3 regions of the Mycobacterium sp. M23085 genome follow, and region 3 is predicted to be linked to each of the others. Evidence: riboswitches for the same ligand, from Rfam matches in the RefSeq annotation. Region 3 holds a riboswitch; each other region holds the start of a gene.
What was found. A riboswitch is a leader RNA that binds a small molecule or an ion and turns the genes downstream of it on or off. The one in region 3 is predicted to bind magnesium.
Positions count from the first base shown of each region.

Region 1: it holds a riboswitch for magnesium, as region 3 does, so the genes downstream of both, ACIUM1_RS03625 (Rv1535 family protein) here and ACIUM1_RS13705 (hypothetical protein) in region 3, are expected to answer to the same signal.
Region 2: it holds a riboswitch for magnesium, as region 3 does, so the genes downstream of both, ACIUM1_RS20415 (PPE family protein) here and ACIUM1_RS13705 (hypothetical protein) in region 3, are expected to answer to the same signal.

Region 1 covers NZ_CP174280.1:865,977-873,110, forward strand. The annotation lists gene ACIUM1_RS03610 (DNA polymerase IV) at 1-896, opposite strand, end outside; gene ACIUM1_RS03615 (hypothetical protein) at 1,034-1,555, shown strand; gene ileS (isoleucine--tRNA ligase) at 1,563-4,679, opposite strand; gene ACIUM1_RS03625 (Rv1535 family protein) at 4,993-5,238, opposite strand; M-box (ykoK) riboswitch at 5,523-5,709, opposite strand; partial or broken gene ACIUM1_RS03630 (NAD(P)H-dependent flavin oxidoreductase) at 5,848-6,971, opposite strand; gene ACIUM1_RS03635 (carboxymuconolactone decarboxylase family protein) at 7,099-7,134, opposite strand, start outside.
Region 2 covers NZ_CP174280.1:4,323,774-4,330,907, reverse strand. The annotation lists gene ACIUM1_RS20430 (glycosyltransferase family 39 protein) at 1-1,043, opposite strand, end outside; gene ACIUM1_RS20425 (sulfotransferase family protein) at 1,679-2,653, opposite strand; partial or broken gene ACIUM1_RS20420 (IS481 family transposase) at 2,973-3,944, opposite strand; gene ACIUM1_RS20415 (PPE family protein) at 4,045-5,331, opposite strand; M-box (ykoK) riboswitch at 5,785-5,958, opposite strand; gene ACIUM1_RS20410 (PE family protein) at 6,409-6,708, shown strand; gene ACIUM1_RS20405 (PPE family protein) at 6,718-7,134, shown strand, end outside.
Region 3 covers NZ_CP174280.1:2,976,743-2,983,876, forward strand. The annotation lists gene ACIUM1_RS13700 (NADP-dependent oxidoreductase) at 1-944, shown strand, start outside; gene ACIUM1_RS13705 (hypothetical protein) at 1,006-1,221, opposite strand; M-box (ykoK) riboswitch at 1,458-1,693, opposite strand; gene ACIUM1_RS13710 (class I SAM-dependent methyltransferase) at 1,805-2,464, shown strand; gene ACIUM1_RS13715 (acyltransferase family protein) at 2,468-4,462, opposite strand; gene ACIUM1_RS13720 (aldehyde dehydrogenase family protein) at 4,701-6,128, opposite strand; gene ACIUM1_RS13725 (thiamine pyrophosphate-binding protein) at 6,144-7,134, opposite strand, start outside.

The DNA.
Region 1 (7,134 bases), 2.1 Mb from region 3:
GCGGACCGGGTCAGCGTGCTCATGTCGGATTTCTTCAGCTTGACGGTCACGGTGCGGGCGCCGCGGCCGTCGCGCAGCAGGCGGTGATGGGCGTGCTCGGCGATCGGCTCGATGGCCTCCCGCAACTGCTCCAGGCTGGTCAGGTCGGCGGCGAAGGTCGATTCGGAGCTGATCTGCTTGGCCTCGGCGCGCTCGGCGACCGGGCGGTCGTCGATCCCGCGGGCCAGCCGGTGCAGCGCCGGCCCGATCGTGGCGCCCAAGATGTTGGCCGCCTCGGCTTCGGTGAGGGCGGCCAGCTCGCCGACGGTCTCGATGCCGAGCCGATGCAGCCTCTCCTCGGCGACCGGGCCGATCCCCCACAGCCGGCGCACCGGCAGGCCGCCGAGCAACACCCGCTCTTCGGCGCGACGCACCACCCGGACCCCGTCGGGCTTGGCCAGTCCGGAGGCGATCTTGGCGATCTGCTTGCCGGAGCCCGCGCCCACCGAAGCGATCAGGCCGGTGGTGTCGCGGACCCGTCGCCGCAGGTCCTCGCAGAACGCCTCGACATCCTCGGCGGACGCCCCGACCAGCTGGGCGGGCTCGCCGAATCCCTCGTCGAAGGACAACTGCTCGACTACGGGCACCACCGCGCGGATGGTGTCGAAGACGCGCCGGCTGGCCAGCCCGTACACCACACCGCGCGGCGGCAGCACCACCGCATTCACCCCGACCAGCCGGCGGGCCTGATGCATCGGCATGGCCGAGCGCGCCCCGAACACGCGCGCCTCGTAGCTGGCCCCGGCCACCACGCCGCGCCCGCCCACCCCGCCGACCAACACCGGGCGACCGCGCAGCGTCGGACGGGTGAGTTGCTCGACGGAGGCGAAGAACGCATCCATGTCCAGGTGCAGCACCCACCGCGACTCCACACGATCGATGCTAGGGCCCACCCGAAGCGCCAGTTGGACTACCGTTTTTGCATGGCCATCAACCTTGCGCACCGCCGGATCGTCAGCCCGGACCGCTGGGCCGAGGCCGCCGAGGCCGCCTGGTGACCGCCGGGCCCGGCAACGCGGCGGCGTCGCCCGAGACAGCAGCGCCCGCCACGCGATGGGCTCGGTTGCGCCATCAATGGAACCAGCGCCTGCAACCCGGGGAGCAGACCACGGTGCTGGCCTGGGCGTCGTTCACCCTCACCTTCGCCGGGTTGCGCGGCCTCACGCACTGGATACGCGCCGGCCATGGACCTTCCGGCGGCGGTATATCTTTGGGCGGCAGGCATTTTCATCACTACAACATCGGCATCGGGATGCTGGCGACGGTGGCCGGTGTGGGGCTGCGCGGCAGCGACAGGCAACGGCGGCACCCGGCGGCGGCGGTGGCCTACGGCGCCGCCAACGCCATGATCGTCGACGAGCTGGCGCTGCTGTTGGACCTCAAGGATGTCTACTGGGCATCGGAGGGCCGTGAGAGCGTCGACGTCGCGGTCGGCCTGATCGCCGCCGGCGCGACCGTGGTGGCGGGAATGCCGTTCTGGCCGCATGCCCACCGGGCGCTGCGTTCTCGGGCCTGACCGCCGCCTACGCCTTGGCGATGCTCACCCGCACGCCGTCACCGATTTCGGCCCCGTCGGCCGGCTCGCCGAATTCGAAACTGGTGGCCAGGATTTCGCCCGCGATGAGGTCGCGGTGGGCGCGCGCCCAGTCGGCACGCTCGGCGGGCACCGCCATCACCACCGAAATCCGGTCGGAGACATCCAAACCCGTCGACTTGCGCAGCTCCTGCAGCTCGCGGATCCGGTCCTTGGCCCAGCCTTCGGCCTCGAGCTCCGGGGTCACCGTGCCGTCCAGCACCACCAGGCCCGCCCCGTCGGGCAGGGCCGCGGTGAATTCCGGGTCGGCCGCCACCAGCCGTGAACTGTATTCCTCGGGTTGCAGGACCGCGGGCCCGGCGGTCAGGGTGCCGTCCGGGTTGACGACGCCCTCCCCGGCCTTGACCGCCTTGATCGCCGCCTGCACGTCCTTACCCAGCCGCGGCCCGGCCACCCGGGCGTTGACGGTGAGTTCGAAGCGGCCGTAGGTGTCGATCGCATCGGTCAGCTCGACGCTCTTGACGTTGAGCTCGTCGGCGATCAGGTCGACGAACGGCTCCAGCCGTTGCGGATCCTGCACCGCCACAGTCAGTTTCGGCAGCGGCAGCCGCACCCGCAGCTTCTTGGCCTTGCGCAGCGAGGACGCGGCCGAGCAGACCTCGCGGACCTGGTCCATCGCGGCGACCAGGTCGGGGTCGGCGGGCAGGTCACCGGCTTGCGGCCAATCGGTCAGGTGCACCGACCGCTGCGAAGTCAGGCTGCGCCAGACGATCTCGGTCACCGACGGCAGCAGCGGCGCGGCCAGCCGCGCCGTCACCTCCAGCACGGTGTGCAGGGTGTCGATGGCGTCGACATCCTCCTCCCAGAACCGCGAACGCGACCGTCGCACATACCAGTTCGTCAGCGCCTCGGTGAACTGGCGCAGCTGCTCGCAGGCCCGGGAGATGTCGCAGGTGTCCATCTCGTGGGTCAGGTCGTCGCGCAGCTCGGCGAGCTTGGCCAGGATGTAGCGGTCCAGCACCTGCGTCGAATCGGTGCGCCAGGTGCCGACTTTGGGCGCGTAGAGGGCCAGGAAGCTGTAGGCGTTCCAGAACGGCAGCAGCACCTGGCGCACGCCCTCGCGGATGGCCTGCTCGGTGACGATCAGGTTGCCGCCACGCAGGATCGGCGAGGCCATCAGGAACCAGCGCATGGCGTCGGAGCCGTCCCGGTCGAACACCTCGCTGACATCGGGATAGTTGCGCAGCGACTTGCTCATCTTCTGGCCGTCGGAGCCCAGCACGATGCCATGTGCCACACAGGTTTTGAAAGCGGGCCGGTCGAACAGCGCGGTGGCCAGCACGTGCAGGGTGTAGAACCAGCCGCGGGTCTGCCCGATGTACTCGACGATGAAGTCACCGGGATAGTGGGTGTCGAACCACTGCTCGTTCTCGAAAGGGAAGTGCACCTGGGCATACGGCATCGAGCCCGAGTCGAACCACACGTCGAGCACGTCGGGGATCCGCCGCATCGTGCTGGCCCCGGTCGGGTCGTCGGGGTTGGGCCTAGTCAGCTCGTCGATGAAGGGCCGGTGGAGGTTGGTGGGCCGCACCCCGAAGTCGCGTTCGAGTTCGTCGAGGCTGCCGTAGACGTCGATGCGCGGGTACGCGGGGTCGTCGGATTTCCACACCGGAATCGGGGTGCCCCAGTAGCGGTTTCGGGATATCGACCAATCGCGGGCGCCCTGCAGCCACTTGCCGAACTGGCCCTCCTTGACATGCTCGGGATACCAGGTGATCTCCTGGTTGAGTTCGACCATGCGGTCCCGGAATTCGGTGACCGCGACGAACCACGACGACACCGCCCGATAGATCAGCGGGTTGCGGCAGCGCCAGCAGTGCGGGTAGGGGTGCTCGTAGGTTTCGTGGCGCAGCAGCACCGCCCCGTTGGCCGCGGCCGGACCGGTGCCGTTCTTCAGGTCGCGGATGATGTGCGGGTTGGCGTCAAACACGTGCTGCCCCTGGTAATCCGGGACGGTGGCATCGAATCGGCCCTTGGAGTCGACGGGGGTGACCGGCACGATGCCGGCCGCCTCTGAAACCGCCATGTCGTCCTCGCCGTAGGCCGGCGCCATGTGCACGATGCCGGTACCGTCCTCGGTGGTGACGAACTCACCGGGCAGTACCTGAAAGGCGTTGGCCGTATCCATGAAATACGGAAACGGCGGCAGGTAGCGGGTGCCGAGCAGGTCGGCGCCCAGATGGGTGGACAGGATCTCGGGTTCTTCCCCCAGCTCGCGGGCGTAGCCGGCCAGCCGCGGTTCGGCCAGCACGAAGCGCCGGTCCCCCACCCGCACCTGCACGTACGTCACGTCGGGATTGACGGCGACGGCGAGGTTCGAGGGCAGGGTCCACGGTGTGGTCGTCCACACCAGCAGGTGGGCCCCGTCCAGCGGACCGCCGACCACCCTGAACCCCACCGTCAGGGCGGGGTCCTGGCGGCTCTGGTAGACGTCGTCGTCCATCCGCAATTCGTGGTTGGACAACGGGGTTTCGTCGCGCCAGCAGTACGGCAGCACCCGGTAGCCCTCGTAGGTGAGGCCCTTGTCCCACAGTCGTTTGAACGCCCAGATCACCGACTCCATGTAGGGCAGGTCCAGCGTCTTGTAGTCGTTGTCGAAGTCCACCCAGCGCGCCTGGCGGGTGACGTAGGCCCGCCATTCGTCGGTGTAGCGCAAAACCGAGGCCCGGCACGCGTCGTTGAACGCGGCGATGCCCATGTCGTCGATCTGCGATTTGTCGGTGATGCCGAGCTGGCGCTCGACCTCGAGTTCGGCCGGCAGGCCGTGGGTGTCCCAGCCGAAGCGGCGCTCCACCCGGTAGCCGCGCATGGTGCGGTAGCGCGGCACGATGTCTTTGACGTAGCCGGTCAGCAGGTGCCCGTAGTGCGGCAGCCCGTTGGCGAACGGCGGGCCGTCGTAAAACACGTATTCCGGGGCGTCGGCACGCCGCGCGATGCTGGCCCGGAAGGTGTCGTCGCGGGCCCAGTAGTCCAGCACCTCGAGCTCGAGCGCCGGAAAGTCGGGCGCCCCGCCGGCCGGCCTCGGGTAGGCCTGGACGGAGTCCACCGGCTGAGCCTCGAGGTCAGCTTCGGAATGGTCGGTCACGTTGCGCGTTGTCTCCTGTGCCACGGTGCAAACCGGGGACGACGACGCGCTGGCTGCGCGAGCGCCGCGGTACCACCCCGCTTGCCGCGCTTTCGCGTGGCCACTCGATGACGGCTGTGACGGGCCTACCCGTTCGGTTCTACTGAGCCGGCCCGGCATGCCAGGACGGCGGTTCTTCCGAAGGCTCCCCGGTGATGGCCGGATCGATGCCAGTAAGACGATTCTACGAAGGCCCGCAAATCCGCGTTTTGCCCGACGTTCATCGGAATTGCTTTCAGGCCCGGACTTCGAGGACACCGACGCGCCACAGCGCGGCGTACACGTGACGCAGCGGAACGCTCAGCAGGCGAGCGGCGCCGTCCACCAGCGGGTCGCCACCGGCGCCGAAAGCCGCGTTGCCGGAGCGGCGGCGGCGCTTGGCCTCGGGAGCCGGGGCGGGGGCCGGAAAGGTGTCGGGGTCGCGCACCACGGTCAGTGTGCGGGTGGGCGCTTCGGCTACGTCGTAGAAAGCTGCGGTCATTATCGCCTCCTAGAGGGGAGAACCAACGGGGACTGATTGGACTGATGTGTCCCATCCCGCGTTGGTTCCGATCTCAGAACGCTTGGCCGATAACGACGTAGCGTTGCGACGACTCAGCCGAGAAGGTCGCGCCGGAGACCGGATCGGGACGAAACACAGTTCGGACTTCGGTCCGGACTGTCGCTAGAACGCATCTGTCCCTCACCTCCTCGCGGTCACGACGCATGCGCGGTCGCATGCAATCTATGCGCAGCAGAGGAGCAGAACCCGACGACCGTCGGAGATCCGCACCCCTCTCGTCAGAGCTTTGGCACCACACGACGTGTCCTGGCCTGGAAGAACAAATCCGAGCCGGAAGCCACCTGGGCTCAACCCTTAAGCCGGGAGGAGCTGTCCTGACCCGGGGCGTCTTTCGACGTTCGGGGTCAGTGGCCTGTATTCGTGTAGACGCCTCACCTAACGAGGTGCTTACCGGACCGATGATGCACGACGGGTTTGGCCGGGTCAAATCCCTGGATAGCGTGTCGGGGATTCTCTACGCAATCGCGCGGGAGGCCCACAGCATTCGGCCAGGTTCAGGGCCCTGACCTGGGCAGATGACCCGTCGGATCACTTGTCGATCAGGCCGTCGAGCCGGCCGATGGTGTCGATGAACTCGTCGACCATGTCGAGCACAACCGAGCGGGTGGAACGAACGCGATCGAGCGAGCCCACCACCTGCCCGACAAAATAGGTGGCCAGCTCACGCGCCTTGGCGCCCTGGTGGGCGGCGGCCTGGTTGATGCGCACCTGCGGCTCGGTGATCAGCGCGGTCTGCAACGGCATGCCCAGCGGATCCGGGTTTTCCGGGCGCTCCCACTCGTCGGTCCAGGCGGTGCGCAGCATCCGCGCCGGCTTGCCCGTCATCGAGCGCGACCGCACCGTGTCCGACGAGCTGGCGGCCAGGAATTTCTCCTTGACCACCGGCACCGTCTCGGCCTCTTCGGTGGTCAGCCAGACCGAGCCGCACCACACTCCCTCGGCGCCCAGGGCCAGCGCCGCGGCGATCTGGCGGCCGCGGGCGATTCCGCCGGCGGCCAGGACGGGCACCGGGGCCACGGCATCGACGACCTCGGGGACCAGGACCATGGTCGCCACTTCGCCGGTGTGACCGCCCGCCTCGGTGCCCTGCGCGACGATCAGGTCGACGCCCGCGGCGGCGTGCCGTTGTGCGTGCCGGGTGGTCCCGGCCAGCGCGGCCACCAGCACGTCGTGGTCGTGCGCGCGGTCGACGAGGTCCGCCGGGGGCGGGCCGAGCGCGCTGGCGATCAGCCGGATGTTGTGGGAGAAGGCCACGTCGAGCAGCGGCTCATAGGTCTTGGGCGAGATGTTCAGGCCACCGATCGATCCGCGCGGCTCCTCGGCGGTCGCCGTGATTCCGTAGCGCGCCAGCAGATCCTCGACGAACGCGCGGTGCTCCTCGGGCAGCAGGGTGCGGGCCTGGGTGGTGTCGATGCCGCCTTGCTCGACACCGATGTATTTGGGCGGCAGCAGCAGGTCGACCCCGTAGGGTTTGCCCCCGGTCTGCTCCTCGATCCAGGTCAGCTCGTTCTGCAGGCGTTTGGGACTGTGGGCGGTGGCGCCCAGGATCCCGAACCCGCCCGCGTGGTCACGGCGGCCACCACGTCGCGGCAGTGGCTGAAGGCGCAGATCGGGAATTCCACTCCGAGCATCTCGGCGACCCTGGTTCTCATTGCCCGACGCTAAGAGTTATCCATTGCCAAGTCAATCGGCCACGGGGCCTGGGCAATTCAGTGCGGGCGCCCCTAGGGCGGATGGGGCGACCCGCTTCGCCCGGCTGCGCCGCGCTCGCGATCGCCCCTAGGGCCGATGGGGCGACCGGCCGTCCGGCGGCCA
Region 2 (7,134 bases), 1.3 Mb from region 3:
GTGCCCATCTGTGCGCCGAATAGACGCGCCCACCCGACGTCGCCGTCCATGTTGCCCAGCCCACCTGTCTCGTTTCCGGTGAGCCGACCGATCCCGTTGTAACCAAGACTTAGTTCGATAATTGAATTGTGCTGCGAGCCACCGATATAGGGCCGCGAGGAAGAAGGCCATAGTTCCACCAGCAGCAGATACCAACCCCCGGATACCATGAGTGTCGCCGTCGCAATACCCAGTCTGCGGATGCGTGCGGCCAGTGGGTAACCCGCGGCGACGAGAAACGCCGCTCCCAATGCGGGCAGTATCAGTGCCACCTGCAGCGTCTTGGCCAGGAAGCCAAGCCCCACGGCTGCCCCTGCCAGCACCGTCCACCAGACTGAGGCGCCGCGGTCCAGCGCTCGCTGGGTCGCATAGGCCGCGGTTACGCCCGCTAGCACCAACAGAGCATCTGGGTTGTTGAACCGAAAGATCAACGCGGCCACCGGAGTAAGCGCAAGCACGCTGCCGGCGAGCAATCCAGCGGATGGACCGGCGGTACGGCGGACCGAGGCGTAGAGCACGCCCACTGCAGTGACCCCCTCGAGAGCCTGGGGCACAAGGATGCTCCACGAGCTGAGCCCGAAGATCCGCGCCGAGATACCCATCACCCACAGCGCACCGGGCGGCTTATCGACCGTGATCGAATTGGCCGCATCGGTGGAACCGAACAGGAATGCCGTCCAGTTGTGCATGCCAGCCTGCACCGCCGCGGCGTAGAAGCTGTTGGCCCATCCGCTGGCGCCGAGGTCCCATACGTACAGCACCGCCGTCGACGCCAACAGAACTGCGAACCCGAGATTAGTCCAGCGCACCGTGAATCGATGATCGAAGGTGCGCGAGATCGCCGCGCGCAGGCTTGGCTGGGCAGAGTACGTCTCCGCGGGCTCCGCATCGTCCAGTGCCGTCTGGCACGGCGAGACGCTTTGCGCCGGCTGTGCGTGGTCGGCGGACGCAGGATTCGGTATCGCCTCACCTGGTAGGCACTGCGCTCGTGACGTTGCGCGCATGGACCACCACCCCCGCCATGAGCGCAGCAAGGGGGTCCATCGACCCGTGCGTGCGGCCCCACGGCGGCCTGGCCACGGGCCCCCGATAACGAATCCTCCGCAACGGCGGAATACCGTTGCGTGACAGGTAACTCACCCCTCCGACCCGACTACAGCTCGGGGCGCATCCGAAGTCGGCGGCGGCGAAGACTACAACGCCGTGCACGGATGACCGCCAGGGCATTAGCCGGATTTGCCCTGTAACGACCGGTAATCGGCCCATGCGCCCTCCCGCCTATTCGCCCCGATGCATGTATTTGCGATGGTAGGAAGCGAACCTGAAGCAGATCTGAAGACATTTCGGGGCCAGAACGTGGGTGGAATATGCCGATGTCAGACGTTAGAACGGCACCGGTCACCCGGCGGGGGGCGTTTGCTCGTTGTGTTGCCGCGCCGAAACGCGGTTAAGGAGGCCGCTAAGCCGAGCCATACGTTGACGGGCTACCGCTAACCTGCTCGACCTCTCCGGAGCACATGTACAGATGGCATCGACCGTCAGCGGAGCAGCCAAGCTAAGTTGTAGCCAGACGCTCGCACTGTGAACAGATCCCCAAAGGGTTACGGGGGCTGGGCGTATCGATCGATTTAGCTGTCCACTAGGCCCAGGTTCCCCTGCGTCGATGGGCCATCGCGACCACCTCGAGAATGGGCTTCATGATCGCTGGGCGGAGAAGGCGAAAGGATGGGCTGTTGTAGTTGCTGCGGAAGTCATCCAACGCCGTACGGAAGCCGTATTCGCTTGCCCGATACTGCGCAAAGATGCGATCTAACACGGACTCATCGCAGGGCTCGTCTCGGGCGGCCGCGCGCAAAGTATTGTAGGCCGTCCACACCCAGTCTCCCCCGAAGGGGTCAGTCACCTGGCCGCCGTGTCGCTGACGATGAAGATCTGGTCTGAGAAATTCGTCGATCACGGTGTCATCCCGCGCGCTGAGATCAATCGCCAGACCCTCGGAGATGCGCGCCACTTCACGGCGCCAGTCCTCGAGTAGGTTTGCGTAGTCGACGAAGACGCGGGGCACGCCGCGCGTGTGCCTTTCCGCCAGGAGATTTCCCTTCAGCCATAGTGCGGCGGCAAGCTCCGGCGAGCTTCGCATTGCCCTGGCGAGTGAGGCGATCACTTCTTGCGGGTGCCGCACCGCGATCACGGTCGCGACATCAAATCCGGCCTGACGTGCGGCCTCAAACCACATGCCGGACAATACAACTATATTTAGGTCCTTGATGACCACCAGTGGCGCGGCTGGGATCTTTTGAAGAAACGCATTAATCTCGGCCATGCAGACAGCCTTTTCTTGTGCGTCAAACCGGCCGTCCTCCAAAACACGCAGTGTCGGATCGAACCAAGCGCTGCCGTGCCGATACAGGATTGCTCCGTTGAGAAGCAGAGATTCGCGCGGCTCCCAATAGCCGCGTGGGTTGGTGGCGTCGGCACCCAACATCCCCGGCGGCAGGGCGGCACCGCACAACGAGAGAAGCCGAGTCAGCGCAGAAGTCCCGGATCGGCCCATCCCCAGCACGAATAGAGCGACCGGAGGGCGTTCTCTCCCCATTCGTTCAGGTGTGGTCATGCGCACCACTGTGCTGCCGAATAGCCTTGCGGCTCCGCGCCACTGCCGGGCATCGAGCTCATAGCCACCGGGGTCATGGGGTCACTACGGAACGCCGCGAGCGTGGCGTACGTGCGTCTGCTGATCGTCGCGGATGGGTCGCGTGGTGGTTGCATGTCGTTCGGTACGCCCTTCAGTGGTTTGAGCCGCTGCGATGGTGGCGAGGGTAAGCACCGAATCTGAACTCAGCCTGAACGTTTCGCCGGGACCCGCCAGATTCTCAATGGGCACGTCGCGACCATGCGGCAGCTCTTAGCTGTCGTGACCTGACACGTTGTTGTCAGGCGGCGAGTCGGCTGATTGGTGGTCGTCCGCCGGGGGCGGAGTGGCCTCGTCGAGTGTTGTAGCGGCGAAGGAATTGGTCAAGACCGCGTCTGCGCAGGGTGTTGTTGGTCCAGGGGCGGGCGTAGGCCCATTCGTTGAGCAGGGTCCGGTTGAAGCGTTCTGCTTTGCCGTTGGTCCAGGGTTATCCGGGCTTGCTGAATCGGCGTTTGAGCTGCCAGGCCGAACAAACCCAGCCCCAGTCGGTGCCGTGTCGGTAGACCAACGCGTTGTCGGTCAGTAACCGACGCACGCGCACGCCTTGGGCGGCGAACCAGGCCAGTGCTCGGTGGAGAAACCCAGCGCACGTCGGGTCCTTCTCGTCGCAGAGCACTTCGCTGTAGGCCAGCCGGGTGTAGTCATCGATGGCGGTGTGGACGTAGTCGTAGCCGATCTTGGTCTTCTTGTGCCGGTGGGTAACTGAGACCGCGGCGTCGCGGCCGTGCAGCCGCCAGCCACCGCCGGAGGGGATGCGGCCGAGCTTTTTGACGTCGACATGAACCATGGCCCCCGGCGTGGGGTGTTCGTAGCGGTTGGGGCTGCGCCGAGAGCAGCGCACCGCCTCGCCGGTGATCGGGTCGATGGCACTCAGATGCGGCATCTGGTGGCGCGCCAGGATCCGCCCGACTGTCGAGGGGTTCAGATCGAGTTCGGCGGCAAGCACCACAGCGCCGCGCCTACGTCGTCGGCGGGCGGCGAGCACCTTCTGCTCGACCCGATGGCTCGTGCGGTCGGGCATCCGGATCGGCCGTGACGAACGGTCGGCCAGCGCGGCATTGCCGCCCTGGGCATATCGGCGCAACCACTTGTACACCGTTGCCCGCGAAATCCCCAGTTGCTCAGCCACATGCGCGGCCGGCCACCCGGCGGCGACACGCTCAACGATCAGCCGACGAGCGAACACATTGGTACGGGCGTTAGCGTGAGACACGAGGACCTCCTACGGGTGAATGCCAGACACATCCACTCCGTCAGGAGGTCCTCCCACTTTCAAGCAGGCACGCCGTCAACAACCTCCCGGGTCACGACACCTAGCCGGCGGCTGGCGGCCGGGTGACCACGTAAGGCCGAAAGCCATACTTCGGAGGCTTGCTCGTCAGACTGTTCGCGGGCACATTGGTGATCGGCATCCCTGGCATTCCCGGAAGTCCCGACGTGACCGCCGGCGCGGTGTTGACCGGGTCGGCCGCTACCGCCGATGCGAGGTGAATCCCCGGGGAGTCCGCACTTGTCACGCTCGGCGGCACCGACAACGGCCCCAGATAGGCCGCTCGACCGAACGCCGCCGAGATCTGTCCGGCATGGTTATCGGACCCGCTCCATCCGGACGCACCGACCAACGTGCCCGGACCCGGGGCGCCGAGAACATCGTTCGCAGCCGCCGCGGCCCCGGCGCCCTGTTGGCTTTGGCTCATGAAGTCAGCGGCCGTTCCTAGGTAGTTGCCGGGCATGAAGAATCCGGAGGAGAAAATGGTGTTCCAGATGTTGGCGTCGGGTCCCCAATCGTCCCAAAGATCCGACAGCAGGGATGACGATGAAGACGAAGACGAAGACGAAGACGACGACGAGGACGACGACGAGGACGAGGACGAGGACGAGGCAACGGAAGCCACGGATGATGTCGCCGAGCTGGACGAAGTTGATGACGTCGACGAGCCAGGAGACGCCATGCTTTGCAACGTATTTGGCACTGAGGAGACCACGCGCGACAGTGTTGCCTGGCTGTCGGATTCCGTCGAGGTGGCTGTCGCTTGGCTGACCGCCCGGGCCTGGTTCGCCAAACCGGCGGAATTGGTGTTCTGTCCCGGCTGGGCAAATGGAGTCAGTTGAGTGGCCGCCGCCGACGATCCCGCGTAGGAATACATCGCTGAGGAATCCTGGGCCCACATTTCGGCGTAGTCGGCCTCAGTGGCCGCTATCGCCGCAGTGTTTTGTCCTAGCACATTGGTGGCAACCAACGATGCCAGCAGGGCACGGTTGTCCGCGACGATCGCAGGGGGAACCGTCAGCGAAAAGGCAACTTCATAGGCTGCGGCGGCAGCCCTGGCCTGGTTGGCTGCTTCCTCGGCCTGTGCTGCAGTGCTGGTCATCCACGCCACGTAGCTTGCCGCGGCGCTCGCCATCGACGTCGATGCGGCACCGCGCCATTGATCGGTGCTCAATCCCGAAACGATGGAGCTATAGGACGTCGCCTGGGCACGCAAGTCATCGCTCAAGCCCTCCCAGGTGCTCGCAGCAGTAATCAGCGAAGCCGAGCCGGCACCGGCGTACATGCGAGTCGAATTGATTTCTGGTGGCAGCGAGCCGTAGTCAATCATCGTGATTCTCAACAGGTCCGAGAGATATCAGCGGTGTGGGCCGCCGGGTGCGAACCGGCACCGCCGGTCGCCACGAGGTCGTGCCCATGGTGGCCTCGGGTTGCAACGACATCGCCGTAGCGTTTTTCCGCCGTGGTGGGTGTGTGCGGGTGTCCCATCGCACAAAGCATTCGATTCCTCCTTAAGTAGCGCACGGTGAACTTAGATCTGGAGCGTCACGGCGCAACACGATGGACACACACGCAAAGAAGATATTGCGCGTCGGAACTCGCAGCAGCACAGGTCGATTCAGATCGCTAGCCAGACCGGGAGCCCGATCGAAGCGAAAGAGTTGTCGGTCCCGGACAGGGTCTATCAGATGGACTCATTCCGCCTCACCTCCTAAGCGTCTGGCGCACGGGCCGCCGGTTGAGAGCGCAGCGAGATGAAACGGCCGGCGGTAAGTGGCAGACCGTGGCACCCCTCTCGTCAGAGCTTTGGCACTGCACGGCGTATTCGTCCATGAGTACGAAAGCCACTTGGGCTCAACCCTTGACCCGGGAAGAGCTGTCCTGACCGGGGGCGTCTTTCGACGTTCGGGGTCAGTGGCCTTTGTCCGTGCCGACGCCTCACCTAGCGAGGTGCTTGCGCCGGTAATAGTTGCACCCAGGCTCTCGATAGTCAACCGAATTGCACGAAAACAATTTTCGGCAACGTTGGCAACCGGGGGGCGGACTGCAAGCAGCTGCACATCGAACATGGGCACTTCGTCCGACGAGCTGCGGGCACGTAAAACCGTTGTGTGGCAGTGCATCAACTTGCCCGCACAGGCCCCACATCAACGACGCCGATAACCGGTGAACAGGCGATGCCTCTACCGCTGGGGACATTCGATCCAGTTGCGCACAGCCGTCGCGAGCGCGCGGCCTCCATGACGAACGGCTGGTAATGACCTTTTTTTCATCGCGATTTTTGATCGTCGGCTAGGCCATTGGGGAAACAACAGGTGAAAATGCGCTGCCGCAGAGCGATATTCAGTTTGGTTTCAGATTCGACTCTTACGGTTCCCGGCATCGGTGACAATCGAGGGAGGACGCGATGTCTTTTGAGACCACACAGACAGATGCGGTGGTGGCGACAGTGAATGAACTGCAGAAGATCAATGCCACGCTGGCTGCCCATTACGCGGCTCAGGCGGCACCAATAGCGGCTGTGATACCTCCTGGCGGCGACGTCATATCTGCCTTGACGGCAGCACGTTTCAGCGCTCACGCAGAACAGTGCCAGGCGATATACGGCCAAGCCTCCGTCGCGCTGGACGTTCTTGCACGACTCTTGGGAGCAGCCGTCGCCACCGAAGCGGCAACCATAACGGCCGCCGAGGCCGAGGCCAGTTAAGGGATCACAATGGTGGATTACGGTTCACTAGCGCCAGAAATCAACTCCGCGCGCCTGTATTCCGGTCCGGGGTCGACATCGCTGACCTCAGCAGCCTCCGCATGGAATACCCTTGCCTCCGAGCTGAATTCAGCGGCACTGGACTATCAAAATATTGTGACACAGTTGTCCAGCGAGGAATGGCTAGGATCCTCCTCAGCGGCGATGGAATCCGCGGTCAGCCCCTATGTGGAATGGATGAGCACCACCGCATCCCAGGCCGAAGAGGCCGCTACCCAAGCCAGTGCGGCTGCGGCGGCTTATGAAACCGCACTCTCTTCGGTGACGCCTCCCCCGGTGATTGCGGCGAACCGCGCTGAGTTGACGCAGCTGGTGTCCACCAATGTGTTGGGGCAGAACAGCGCTGCCATCGCAGCCAATGAGGCC
Region 3 (7,134 bases):
TGACGGCTGCAGCGGCGCGCGCGGTACGGTTCGACCGTTACGGGGGACGTGAGGTGTTGTACGTCGCGGACATCGACATGCCGTCCCCCGGGCCGGGCGAGGTGGTGGTCGAAGTCCGCGCCGCCGGGATCAACCCCGGTGAAGCGGGCATCCGGGCCGGGGCGATGCACGAGATGTTCCCGGCCACCTTTCCGTCCGGCCAGGGCAGCGACCTGGCCGGTGTCGTCACCGCCACGGGGCCCGGCGTCACCGAGTTTTCGGTCGGCGACGAAGTATTGGGATTCAGCCTGCGCCGGTCCAGCCACGCCACCCACACCGCCGTTCCGGTCGGCCAGTTAATCCGCAAACCTCCCCAACTCAGTTGGGAGGCAGCGGGATCGCTTTATGTGGCGGGTGTGACCGCGTATGCGGCGGTCCGCGCGGTAGCGCCGCAACCGGGCGAGACGATCGCCGTGTCGGCCGCCGCCGGCGGGGTGGGCAGCCTGGTCGTGCAGCTGCTGATGTTGCGCAAGGCGCGAGTGCTCGGCATCGCAGGGCCGGGTAATGCCGACTGGCTGCGCGCGCATGGCGTCATTCCGATCGCGTACGGCGACGGGCTCGCCGAGCGGCTGCGGGAGGCGGCGCCGGACGGAATCGACGCATTCATCGACCTGTTCGGTCCGGACTACGTCCAGCTCGCCGTCGATCTCGGCGTGGCCCCGGAGCGGATCGACACCATCATCTCGTTCCAGAAGGCGGCCGAGGTGGGCGCCAAGACCGAGGGCAGCATGGAAGCCTCCACGCCCGAGGTGCTCGCCGAGATGGCCGACCTCATCGTTTCCGGCGCCATCGAGTTCGACATCGCCGCGACCTACCCGCTGGACCGGGTCGCCGACGCTTACGCCGAGCTCGAGCAGCGGCACACCCACGGGAAAATCGTTCTGCTGCCTACCAACTCACAATGAAGCGGCCGGCCCGGCCACACCGGCCGGGCGACACTGTGCCGCCCGGCCGCCGGGGCCGTGCTCAACCGTGGTTGCCGTCGGAACCCGAGGCGTGTCCACCCAGCGACGCGGTGACCACTGCGATCGGCATCCTCGAGACGTACAGGTTGGCCCGCTCCTGCGGGGTCAGACAGGCCCGCAGGTGAAACCTGTTGGCCAGCAACCGGCCTGCGCGCAGCATCGACCGTCCGCGCATCCGGGACGCAGTGGAAAAACGATGTGTGACAACAAAAGCCATGATCTTCTCCTCACGGAGGCCCGATCGGCGTCGACACGGCTGGTCAACCCCCCGCGACCACGGGAGGTCAGGCGGTTGACGAACTGCCGGAACCGGATCGGGACAAGACGGATTTCGGATAGGGACTATCGCCGGGACACATCTCGCCCTCACCTCCTCACGGCCAAGACACACGCGGGTGTCACCACAGTCACCTGAACGAAAGAGGCAGGCATGACCCACGGCGCATGGCGTGGGTCGCACCCCTCTCGTCGGAGCTTCGGCACTGCACGGCGTATCCGGACTTGATCGATGGTCGCGACCCCCTGCGCGCGGCTTCGCCGCGCTTGCGATCGCTCCTTAACCGATGGTCCAGAAGCCACTTGGGCTCAACCCTTGGGTCCGGGAAGAGCTGTCCTGACCCGGGGCGTCTCTCGACGTTCGGGGTCAGTGGCCTGTATCCATGCAGACGCCTCACCTACCGAGGTGCTTGCGCGTCCATACTGACACCGGCGTCGCGGCCTCGTCAAACGCTTAACGGATCCCTGACGCCCGCCGCCGCTCTGCCAGCGCCCGCTCAGGCTGCGCGCCTAGGCTCGATGTCATGACCACAACCTTGCAGGATCCCCGGGTCGCGTCGACGCTCGACCGCATGTATGCCGAGTCGAAAAACCAGATGTCGCTGCTGCGCGAGCGGCGCGGCACCTTCGATCGGCCGATGACCGCGCAGGAGCGGGCCGAGGCGATGAGCGAGTTCTACATCCCGGTGACACCGGAGGCCGGCCGGCTGCTGTATTCACTGGTTCGGGCCACCCGCCCGTCGACCGTCATCGAATTCGGGATGTCCTTCGGCATCTCCGCCATTCACTTGGCCGCGGCGGTGCGCGACAACGGCACCGGGCGCGTGGTGACCACCGAGTTGAGCGACAGCAAGATCGCCGCGGCGAAAAAGACTTTCGCCGAGACCGGCCTGGACGATGTCATCACCATCCTGGAAGGCGACGCGCTGTCCACGCTGGCCGACGTGGCCGGACCGGTCGAATTCGTGTTGCTCGACGGCTGGAAAGACCTGTACCTGCCGATCATCGAGCTGCTGGAGCCCCGGCTGTCCACGGGTGCGTTGGTCATCGCCGACAACGCCAGCTCGGCCGATATGGCGCCCTATCTCGATCGCGTGCGCAACCAGGACAACGGCTACGTGAGCTTCAACTTCCAGGTCCGCGACAGCGACAGCATGGAGATCAGCTGCCGCACAAGCGGTTAGGGACTAGCGCAGCGATTCCTCGAGCCACGGCGTCAGCCACTTCACCCCTTCGGGGGTGAGGTGGACGCCGTCGCTGCGCACCTTGATGCCGTCGACCTTGGCGGTATAGACGCCGTCAGGGCACAGCTTTTTGTTGAGGTCGAGGATCGCGACGTTCGGGTGGTGGCTAACGGTCTTGCGCAACATGGTGTTCCAGAGGTTGACCCGATCCGGCTGGTCCTCCGGATACAGCCGGCCGTCCGGCTTTTCACCGCCCCGGCTGTAGGGAACGGTGGCGACCACCACGTGGACACCGGTAGCGCCCACGATGGTCAGCGCCCGTTCCAGCTCGCCGTTGAGGTAGGCGTCGAAAGTCGGGTCGCCGATGTGGGTCCACTGACCCTCGTTGACCCGGTCCACCGTTTCCCAGCGGCCGATGACCAGCAGCGCGACGTCCGGCTGATCCTGGCTGACCTGGGTCGACCAGCGAATCGGCCAACCGTCGCATTCGGGTCGTTGCTCCAACGTCTGGCCGATGTAGCGGTAGGGGGTTCCCCGCACCAGGCTGCATCCGATGACGGTGTGGTCGAGGAAGGCGAAGCCCGGTGTCGGGGGCAGGTAGTGCATCCAGGTCCACCCGATCGAATCGCCGAACACCGAGACGGTGAAGGGCCGGTTGGCATCCCGGGGCCGGCTCGGCCCGGGCGGCGACGGCGAGACCGCCGCGACCGCCGACACACCGGGCGGTAGACCGACCTCGCGCAGGCCGGGCCCGGTGCCCACCGGGACCACCAGCAGCGTCACCGCGGCGGCGCTGGCCACGGTCGCGGCCGCCAGCGGCAGCAGCGGCACCCGCGCCGGTCGCCAACGCCGGATCGGTTGCTCGAGCAGCCAATACGACAGCGCGGCCACCACCAGGGTGGCGCCGCAACGGGCGGCGAACAACGGCAGGCCGGACCACCCGGTGCGTTCACCGTTGAGCGCCAAGAAGATTGGCCAGTGCCACAGGTAGACGCCGTAGGAGATGGTGCCCAGCCAGACCAGCGGGGGCAATGCGAGCGCGCGGGCCACGATTCCGCGCTGTTCCAGCGCCACCGGTGCGATCACGATCACCGCCGCGATCGCGACCCCGATCAGCAAGCCGTGGCGGAATTCGTCGCTGGCGCCGGTGGCGTAGTGCGTCGCCGCCGCCAGTCCCAGCAGGCCCAGCAGCGGCAGGATCCGTGCGACGCGGCGTCCCCACCGGGTGCGAATCATGCACCAGCCGCGGTTCATCGACGGCCAGTCTCGAACCAGCAGGGCGGCCGCCGCCGCGCCGACCAGCAACGCCTGCGCGCGGGTGTCGGTGCCGAAGTAGATCCGGTCGCGGGTGCCATCCGACGTCATGACGATGGCAACCGCCGCCGACGCCAGCGCGCCCACGGTGGCGATCAGGAACGTGGCGAACCGCACCCCACCGACGGTGGCCCGGGTCCCGCGGCGCCGCGCTCGGGCGGCGAGCAGCAGCGTGACCGTGATGAGCAGCACCGGCCAGACGAAGTAGTACTGCTCCTCCACTCCGAGTGACCAGGTGTGCTGCAGCGGTGACGGCGGCGCGCCCTGGGTGAAGTAGTCGGTCTTCTGGGCGACGAACCGCCAGTTCGCCATCCACACGAACGCCGCGATGGCGTCGTCGCGCAGCCCGGTCAACGACCGGTCGGGCAGCAGCTGGCGGGCCGCGGCCACGGTGAGCACCATCAGCACCAGGGCGGGCAGCAATCGCCGCGCGCGCCGGATCCAGAAGCCGGTCAACTCGATGCGGCCGTTGCGTCCCAGCTCGTCCAGCAGTAGCGAGGTGATCAGGAATCCGCTGAGGACGAAGAAGACGTCGACGCCGATGAACCCGCCGCTGACGCCGGGGATGCCACCGTGCCCGATGAGCACCAGTGCGACCGCGATCGCGCGCAGCCCGTCGAGCGCCGGGATTCCGCTGGCCCGCTCCGGTCGGTCCCAGATCGCCAGCCGCCCGACCCGGCGCACCGGGGCCACCCATCGGGGCCGAGTACGACGAGCCGGTGCGGGATGAGACCCGCCCGGCTCTGTGCTTGCTGTCAGCGCGCCGTAACTACCATCTCGCCCGGCGCCATGGTTGATGCCGATACGTCGCTGCCCCTCCTGTTGAGTTCAGCAAGCCAGCCTAAAGGCGGGCGCGCGGGATCAGGTGGAGGACACGCGAGGCGTTTTTCGCCCTGCTGCGTTCGGATTTCGGTCCGCCGGGTCAGGCCTTGTCGGGCGCGTAGCCCAGGGTGCTCTTGACCTCCAGGTACTCGTGGAAGCCGAACTCACTCCATTCGCGACCGTTGCCGCTGCGCTTGTAGCCACCGAACGGCGCGTTCAGGTCGAACGCGTGATTGATGGTCACCCATCCCGCGCGGATCCTGCCGGCGACGTCGCGCGCCGTGTCGAGGTCGGCGCCCGAGACGAAGCCGGCTAGGCCGTACTGGGTGTCGTTGGCGATCTCGACGGCGTGGTCGAGGTCGTCGTAGCCCAGGATGCACAACACCGGCCCGAAGATCTCCTCGCGGGCGATCGTCATGTCGTTGGTGACATGCGCGAAGACGGTCGGCTTGACGTAGTAGCCCTTGTCCAGTCCCGCCGGCCGGCCCGGGCCCCCCGCCACCACGGTCGCGCCCTCGTCGACGCCTTGCTGGATCAGGCGCTGAACTTTCTCGAACTGTGCCCGCGACGCCACCGGGCCGATGGCCGTCGCGTCGTCGCCGCCCACCGGTGTGTGTTCGGCGACCTCACGCGCGATGCTGATCGCCTCGTCCATACGGGAATTCGGGACCAGCATGCGCGAGGGCGCGTTACAGCTCTGCCCGGAATTGGGCATCATGTTGGCCACGCCGGCCCGCACGCCCTCGGCGAAGCCGCTGTCGTCGAGGACGATGTTGGGGCTCTTGCCGCCGAGCTCCTGGGTCACTCGCTTCACGGTCGCGGCGGCATTCGTGGCCACGTCGATACCGGCGCGGGTGGATCCGGTGAACGACACCATGTCGATGTCGGGATGGCCGGCCAGGGCCACGCCCACGCCCGGGCCGTCGCCATTGATCAGGTTGAACACCCCGGCCGGCACGCCCGCGGCATCCAGGATCTCGGCGAAGATGTAGGGCGAATACGGTGCCACCTCAGACGGTTTCAGGATGACGGTGCAGCCGGTCGCCAGCGCCGGGTACACCTTGACCGCGACCTGGTTGATCGGCCAGTTCCAGGGGGTGATCAAACCGCAGACGCCGATCGGCTCCTTGGCGATCAGGGTCGCGCCTTTCTGTTCGGAGAATTCGAAGTTCTTCAGCGCGTCGATGGCGGTGGTCAGGTGGCCGATTCCGAGGAAGACCTGCGGCCCGGCGGCCAGCGACGGCGGTGCGCCGATCTCCTCGGTGACCGCCTCGGCGAGATCGTCCGCGCGCTTCTGGTATTCGGCGAGGATGGCCTGCAACAGGTCCAGGCGCTGTTCGCGGGTGCTCTGCGACCAGCCGGCGAAGGCTCGCCGGGCGGCATTGACCGCCACGTCGACATCGGCCGCCGACCCCAGCGAGATCTTCCCGGACACCTGCTCGGTAGCCGGGTTCTCTACGTCGAAACTGTTGGGGCGCACCGGGTCGACCCATTGTCCGTCGATGTAGAACTTCAGGTATTCGCGCATCAGCTCATCCTTCTCTTACTGGGTGCCTTCGGCGTACCAGGTCCGGAATCGGTCGTATTTGGGCATCTCCTCGGAGTTCGCCTTGGGGTCGATGCACACGTGCACCACACCGACCTTGCCACTGGCGTAGGCACGAGCGATTGCCGGGCCGATCTCTTCTTCCTTCTCGACGTACTCGCCGTGGCACCCGAAGCCCTCGGCGACCTTGTCCATCCGGACGTCCTTGCTCCAATGCACCCCCGGCTGCGGCGACGGCTGGGCGAAGGTGCGCTTGTAAACGCCCACTTCCAAACCCCACTGGTGGTCGACGCCCACCACGCAGACCAGCGGAAGCTGTTGCCGCGCTGCGGTTTCCAGCTCGGCGATATGGAACAGGAATGCGGAGTCGCTGGTCAGCAGCATCACCGGCCGCCTACCGCCCTCGGCGACCGACGCCCCGACGGCATACGGCAATCCGGTGCCGAGGTGGCCGAAGTTCTGGTTCCAGATGACGTCGCGCGGCTTGCACTGCGAGTACGTCCACTGAAAGATGACGGTCGCGCCGCCGTCGCGCACCAGGATGCCATCCTCGAGTTCGTTGAACGCCTTGGTGGCTTCGACGACATAACGCGCCGGGTGGATCGGTGAGCGTCCCGACGGTGCCGATTCCGCCACATCGGCAAGCTCTTTCGCGTCTTTCTCGATCAGGGTCGGTAGCGCGGGCATGGGTTGGCGCGGCGTGTCTTTGAGTGCCTCGACAAGCTGCGGCACCACCCCGCGCAAATCGCCGACCAGTGGTACGTCAAACTGACGGTTGACGCCGATGGCGGCCGGGTCCTGCTCGACGTACACCCATTTGCGGTTCGCATCGTTGGCCGCCCAGTGCTGGGTCCTGCCGTAGTGCATGGGTTCGCCGAGTTCGGTGCCCAGCGCGACGCAAAGGTCGGATTCCTCGACTGCCTCGTTGGCAGCCGGGGAGAACAAGTAGGGGAACGTCCGGTCCTGTAGTCCAGGGATGTATGACGTG